DNA from 3 places in the Tessaracoccus luoxuelianae genome. Region 1 is predicted to be linked to each of the others. Evidence: predicted binding sites of a transcription regulator. Region 1 holds the regulator's gene; each other region holds the start of a gene.
The links. Region 1 encodes HrcA, which represses chaperone genes, less so after heat shock. Its sites were predicted from a motif close to TTGGCACTCGNNNNNNNCGAGTGCCAA; they were not measured.
Positions count from the first base shown of each region.

Region 2: the regulator HrcA is predicted to act here: its motif matches at 1,042-1,068, upstream of groES (co-chaperone GroES).
Region 3: the regulator HrcA is predicted to act here: its motif matches at 1,046-1,072, upstream of groL (chaperonin GroEL).

Region 1 covers NZ_CM137013.1:1,929,104-1,931,355, reverse strand. The annotation lists gene dnaJ (molecular chaperone DnaJ) at 1-367, opposite strand, end outside; gene hrcA (heat-inducible transcriptional repressor HrcA) at 399-1,403, opposite strand; gene ACX1D1_RS08620 (MBL fold metallo-hydrolase) at 1,468-2,238, shown strand; gene ACX1D1_RS08615 (inositol monophosphatase family protein) at 2,252-2,252, opposite strand, start outside.
Region 2 covers NZ_CM137013.1:2,812,033-2,814,284, forward strand. The annotation lists gene groL (chaperonin GroEL) at 1-645, opposite strand, end outside; gene groES (co-chaperone GroES) at 655-951, opposite strand; gene ACX1D1_RS12935 (class I SAM-dependent methyltransferase) at 1,095-2,252, opposite strand, start outside; gene ACX1D1_RS12940 (NUDIX hydrolase) at 2,240-2,252, opposite strand, start outside.
Region 3 covers NZ_CM137013.1:3,048,639-3,050,890, reverse strand. The annotation lists gene manA (mannose-6-phosphate isomerase, class I) at 1-112, opposite strand, end outside; gene ACX1D1_RS14060 (DUF3263 domain-containing protein) at 239-514, shown strand; gene ACX1D1_RS14055 (hypothetical protein) at 504-989, opposite strand; gene groL (chaperonin GroEL) at 1,212-2,252, shown strand, end outside.

The DNA.
Region 1 (2,252 bases):
GGAGGGAAACCCTCACCAGCGCGTCCTGGCCTTGACGGACGCGGGATCGGGGGCCACGCCCTCCTGCCGCGCCGAACATGGCGTCGACCAGATTGGAGAAGTCGAACCCCCCGGCGAACCCACCGCCGAAGCCGGAGAAGCCGGCGCCCTGGCTCATGGGGTCGCCGCCCCGGTCGAACACGGCGCGCTTGTTGGGGTCGCTCAGGACCTCGTAGGCCTCGTTGAGTTCCTTGAATTTCTCGGCGGCGCCCTCTTCCTGGGCGACGTCGGGGTGCACCTTCATGGCGCGGCGGCGGTAGGCCTTCTTGATGGCCTCGGGGGTTGCGTCCCGCTCGACGCCAAGGATGTCGTAGTAGTCCTTGCTCATATCTTCTTGCTTCAGCCTTCGGGTGGGGGATCTAGCCTTCGTTGAGGAATCTGCTCACGTACCGCGACACTGCTCGCACCGCGGAGATGTGGGACGCGTAGTCCATGCGGGTGGGTCCGACGACGCCGAGGCTGGCAGTGCGCTCCACACCGTAGCCGGACGCGATGAGGCTGCTGCCCCGGAATCCCTCGGCGGTGTTCTCTTCGCCGATGCGTACCGTCACGTCGTCGCCCGCCGCCTCGCCCAGGAGTCGCATGAGCACCACCTGCTCCTCCAGCGCCTCCAGCAGTGGGCGCAGGTTGGTCTCGAACGCCTGGCTTGAGGCGAGGTTGGGCAGCCCGGCCACCACAACGTGCGCGGCCGGCTCGGCGGCGATGGCCTCCAGGACCGCGGCGACCACCGGGCCCGCGAACGGCCTGTCATCGGGTGCGACTCCCTCCAGCATGGCGGCCAGAGCCCCGGCCGCATCCGCAGGCGTCCGTCCGACAATGGCCTCGGCGATCCGGTTCCGCAACGCCTGCAGCCGGCCCTCGTCCGTGAGCGGAGTCTCCAACATGGTCTGATCAACGCGCCCCGAGGATTGGACCACGATGACCATCAGGCGCTCGGGCGTCAGGAGCAGCAGCTCGACGTGGCGCACCTGGGTGCGCTGCGCCACCGGATACTGCACGATGGCCACCTGGCGGGTCAGCTGGGCCAGCAGCCGGACGGTGCGCATGACCAGATCGTCGACGTCGGCGGTGCCGTTGAGATAGGTGGTGATGGCGCTGCGCTCAGCGGGCGACAGCGGCTTGATGTGGGCGAGCCTGTCCACGAAGAGCCGATAGCCCTTGTCGGTGGGGATGCGGCCGGCGCTGGTGTGGGGCTGCATGATGTAGCCCTCCTCCTCCAGCACGGCCATGTCGTTGCGGACCGTGGCGGCGGAGACGTCCAGCTTGTGGCGTTCAACCAGCGCCTTGGAGCCGACCGGCTCGCGGCTGGCCACATAGTCGGTCACGATGGCCTTCAACACGTCCAGTTTGCGGTCGTCGAGCATGTCACCTCCCAGCTGGCACTCATAGACGGCGAGTGCCAGTGTAGCTGCATCTATGCTGGCTGCCATGACGCTGATCTGGACCCCCGTGACTCCCCGCGTGTACGTGACCACGCTCGATCAGCACCGGGTCAACGTGGGACTCATCGTCGGTGATGACGCGGCACTCCTCATCGATGCCGGTAACACAGCCGCCGAGGGCGCCGAGCTGCTGGCCTCGGCCACCGCGCTGGCGGGTGTCCCGGTGACGCATGTGGCGCTGACGCACGGCCACCACGATCACGTCGGCGGCCTCCCAGGCATGTCGGGTGTCCAGGTGGTCGCGCACGAGGACCTGGACGACCCCGGGGTGACACGGAGGTTCTCGATGGCCCTGGCGCTGCACCTCGGCGGACAACGGGTGGAGCTGCTGCACTTCGGCGAGGCGCACACCCGCGCGGACATCGTGGCGTTCGTCCCGGAGGCGAACGTGGTGTTCGTCGGGGATCTCCTGGAGGAGGGCGCGGACCCGCAGATCGACGAGTCCACCTCGCTTGCCAACTGGCCCACCGTCCTCGACGGCGTACTCGGCGCCAGCAGCTCCCTCACCAGGTTCGTTCCCGGCCACGGGGCGGTGGTGGACCGTGAGTTCGCGTTCGTGCAGAGGGCGGAGATCGCGATGCTCTACAGCTCGTGCGAGATGCTCATCCAGCAGGGTGTGCGGGCGGAGGAGGCGGCCACCGCCGTCGAGTGGCCCTTCGGCCCGGAGACTCTTGCCCTCGCCCTGCCCAAGGCCTACGCCGAGTTGGCGGCCAAGGGTGTGGAGCCGAAACGGCAGCTGCCCATCCTCAACCTGTGATCTGATCCTGTGGT
Region 2 (2,252 bases), 880 kb from region 1:
ATCCTCGAGGATGGCCTCCATCCGGTCCGCGTCGGTGACGAAGTACGGGGACAGGTAGCCCTTGTCGAACTGCATGCCCTCGGTGAACTCGAGCTCGGTACCCATCGTGTTGGACTCGTCGACGGTGATGACGCCGTCCTTGCCCACCTTGTCGAACGCCTCGGCGATCAGATCGCCGATCTGCTCGTCACGGGAGGAGATGGTGGCCACCGACGCCATGTCGGCGGTGGTGTCCACGGGGCGCGCGTTCTCACGGAGGCGCTCGACGACGGCCTCAACGGCCTTGTCGATGCCTCGCTTGAGGCCGATCGGGTTGACCCCGGCGGTCACGGCGCGCAGGCCTGCGTGCACCATGGCCTGGGCCAGCACTGTGGCGGTGGTGGTGCCGTCACCGGCGACGTCGTTGGTCTTGGTGGCCACCTCCTTGGCGAGCTGAGCGCCGAGATCCTCGTAGGGATCGTCGAGCTCAACCTCCTTGGCGACGGTGACACCGTCGTTGGTGATGGTGGGGGCTCCCCACTTCTTGTCCAGGACCACGTAGCGGCCCTTGGGGCCGAGCGTGACCTTGACGGTGTTGGCGAGGGCGTCGACACCGCGCTCAAGCGCGCGACGTGCCTCCTCGTTGAAAGCGAGAATCTTCGGCATGTGTGGTCCTTACTTGCTGACGACGGCGAGGATGTCGCGGGCGTTCAGCAGGAGGTACTCCTGGCCGTCGTACTTGACCTCGGTGCCTCCGTACTTGGAGAAGATCACGATGTCGCCCTCGGCGACGTCGAGCGGGACACGGTTGCCCTTGTCGTCGATGCGGCCGGGGCCGGTGGCGATGACCTTGCCCTCCTGGGGCTTCTCCTTGGCGGTGTCGGGGATGACAAGGCCGGAAGCGGTGGTCTGGACGGCCTCAAGGGGCTGAATGAGGATCCGGTCCTCGAGCGGCTTGATCGTGGTTGCCACGTCAAACACCTTTCTGTCATATCCGACCCGAAGGCCGGCGTGTAGGTCAGTGTGAAGTGGCCGGGCGTCGTCGCGGGTGCCGTCCGACCATTAGCACCCGACAGGGCCGAGTGCCAGCACCTACGTTATCCGGGGTTTAGCACTCAATCAAGCCGAGTGCCAGAAGCGCTGCGGTTGGATCGCCTCGCGATGATGGCAACCGTCCCGTCGACGGTGCGGGCGAGGATGATCGTGGCGGCCGCGCTCCCCTTCGGCTTGAGCTCGCGGCGGAGCGCTGCCGGGTCGACGTCGATGGCTCGCTTCTTGATCTCCAGCGTGCCGATGCCCCGGTCGCGGACGTAGCCGCGCAGCGCCTTGACGGAGTAGTCGAGGACTTCGAGGACCTCGAAGCGGGTGGCCCAAGGCGTGTCGATGGGCGCGTCGGAGGAGAGGTAGGCCACGTGCGGATCCAGCAGCCAGGCCCCCGGGGCAGACTCCCCCACCAGGCCCGCCCGGATGGCGGCGCCGTCCGGCTCGTAGACGTAGCGCCCCAACGGCGCGGCGACGGGCGGCTCATCCCCCCTGCCCACGAGCTCCAGGGCCCCACCCCCGCTGAGCAGCACGGCCGAGCGCCCCTCGGGCAGCCGGTTCCACAGCGACACCTCCACCACGTCGCCACCGTCGCTCACCCATGTGGCGCGCACGCCGTCGGGGATGAGTTCCTTGGGGAGTCCGGGGCCGAGCTTGACGGCCGCGAACCTTGGCGAGGCCAGGTGATCGAGCACCAACGACCACGGTGGGGTGAAGTCCGCCACATTCCAGGTGCGGCCCCTCGAGGTGCGGCGGGCGGGGTCCAGGAACACGCCGTCGCTCTCGGGCAGCACGACCTCCTCGGCTCGCGCCACCACGGCCGGGCCGGCTCCCACGAGGCCGAGGTTCCAGGACGCCACCTCGGCGGTGGCGGGGTCGGCGTCGACGGCGTGCACCGCGAGCCCCGCCTCAGCCAGGGCCATCGCGTCGGCCCCGATTCCGCAGCCCAGGTCCCACACCGTCGCCACCCCGGCCGCAGCGAAGCGCGCCGCGCGCCACCGGCGGACAGGGTCCCGGGTGGCCTGTTCCAGACCCGCGTGGGTGAACAGCATCTCGTCGGCCCGGGCGAACTTGACCCGGGCCCGACGACGCAGCGCCGCCTGCGTCAGCGCCCACGCGGCCTCGTCGGGGCCGAAGCCGGCGCGCAGGCGGGACGCGGCGCCCAGCGACGACGGATCCGGCTCCCGCATCGCGGCCGCGAGGGCGGCCTCCCGCCCGGTCATTCTGCCGAG
Region 3 (2,252 bases), 1.1 Mb from region 1:
CCAACCAGTACTCGGCCCAGGGGCGCCCATCCGGGTCCCTGCGGAGGATCGCGGGGATCTCGGTATGGCTTCCCCAGGCGAAGTGCTGGACGTGGCCGGTGAGTCGGCGCATGGCGATGGAGTCCTTGAGGTGTGGGGGCCAGGGTGCCCTCGACTGTACCGCGCACGCTGGGTCGACGGGGTGCCCAGCGGTCGCCGGCTAATGACACTGATGTGATTCGGGTTTAGACTGGGCGCCATGTCTGAAGCCTTCACCGTCAGCGCACCGGCCGAGTTGTCGGACAGTGACGCCGCGATCCTGGACTTCGAGGACCGATGGTTCACCTCGGCGGTGCCGAAGGAACAGGCCATCATGGAGCACTTCAACCTGTCGTCGGCCCGCTATTACCAGCACCTCAACATGCTCATCGACACCCCCGAGGCGCTTGCCTACCGGCCGCTCCTGGTGAAGCGTCTGCGACGGATGCGCGGCCAGCGTCACGCCGCCCGCTCGGCCCGTCGGCTCAACGGCTGACCAGCCTCCGCAGCCCCATCTTCAGCGGCATCGTCGGATTCCTGCGGTAGCCGCCCTTGAGCAGGTCCGCCTGCACCTCGAAGTGGTTGGCGCTGGCCCGGTCTCCCGTGCGCACCATGGACCACGCCACCGCCATCCCGTAGAGCGGCAGGAACGGCAGCCCCAGGCAGTAGGCGTACTGCCAGGCGTGGCCGTCCTCGTGCTCCATCAGCGTGGGCGTGGAGGCCTCCACCTCCTCCAGGCTCCGACGGGGCACCAGCACCACCGAGCCGATCGTCATGGCTCCGGCGTTGGTGATCGGCAGCCGCACCCTGTCCGCGACGATCAGATGGTCGCGGAGACGGAGCCGGGACCGACCCGCCAGCGCGACGACGAGGCCGAGCGGGGTGGACAGGTTGACCAGGTTGGCGGCGTTGCGGAGGAGCCGCGGCAGATCCGTCGTCGGCTGCCGGTGTCGTCGAGAGTTGGGCGTCACAGGCCGAGCCTAACGTCCACCTCCGGCGCGGAGGGCGGCTCGCAACCACGAAATTCTTTGCACTCTCTTGTGTCGAGTGCTAATAATGGGGTTAGCACTCTCACGCTTTGAGTGCTACCGAACTGTGGTGAGGCTTAGCCGTCCGTCGCGGGCACCGCGGTTCACCCGACACTGCACACTCGGGGCTCCGGCCCCACTTGACGGGAGGACTCCCGAAACACCATGGCAAAGCTGATTGAGTTCAATGAGGAAGCGCGCCGCGCCCTCGAGCGTGGCATGAACACGCTGGCCGACGCGGTCAAGGTGACGCTCGGCCCCAAGGGTCGCAACGTCGTCCTGGAGAAGAAGTGGGGCGCCCCCACGATCACCAACGATGGCGTGTCCATCGCCAAGGAGATCGAGCTGGAGGACCCGTACGAGCGCATCGGCGCCGAGCTGGTCAAGGAGGTCGCCAAGAAGACTGACGACGTCGCCGGCGACGGCACTACCACCGCCACCGTCGTGGCACAGGCGATGGTCCGCGAGGGCCTCCGCAACGTCTCGGCCGGGGCGAACCCGATGAGCCTGAAGAAGGGCATCGAGACCGCTGTGGCCGCCATCGTCGCTGAGCTGGCCAACATGGCCATCGACGTCGAGACCAAGGAGCAGATCGCCGCAACGGCCTCGATCTCCGCCGCCGACGCCACCGTCGGAGAGATCATCGCCGAGGCGATGGACAAGGTCGGCAAGGAGGGCGTGATTACGGTCGAGGAGTCCAACACCTTCGGCCTGGACCTTGAGCTCACCGAGGGCATGCGCTTCGACAAGGGCTACATCTCGCCCTACTTCGTCACCGACGCCGAGCGCATGGAAGCCACCCTGGATGATCCCTACATCCTGCTCGCCAACTCCAAGATCTCCTCGCTGAAGGACCTCCTGCCGGTCCTGGAGAAGGTCATGCAGTCCGGCAAGCCCCTGCTGGTCATCGCCGAGGACGTCGAGGGTGAGGCCCTCGCAGGCCTGATCGTCAACAAGATCCGCGGCACCTTCAAGTCCATCGCGGTCAAGGCCCCCGGCTTCGGAGACCGCCGCAAGGCCATGCTGACCGACATCGCCATCCTCACCGGTGCCGAGGTCATCAGCGAGGAGGTCGGCCTGTCCCTGGACGCCGTCACCCTGGATCTCCTGGGCTCGGCTCGTTCCGTGCTGGTCACCAAGGACGAGTGCACGATCATCGAGGGCGCCGGCGAGTCCGCGCAGATCGAGGGTCGCGTCACGCAGATC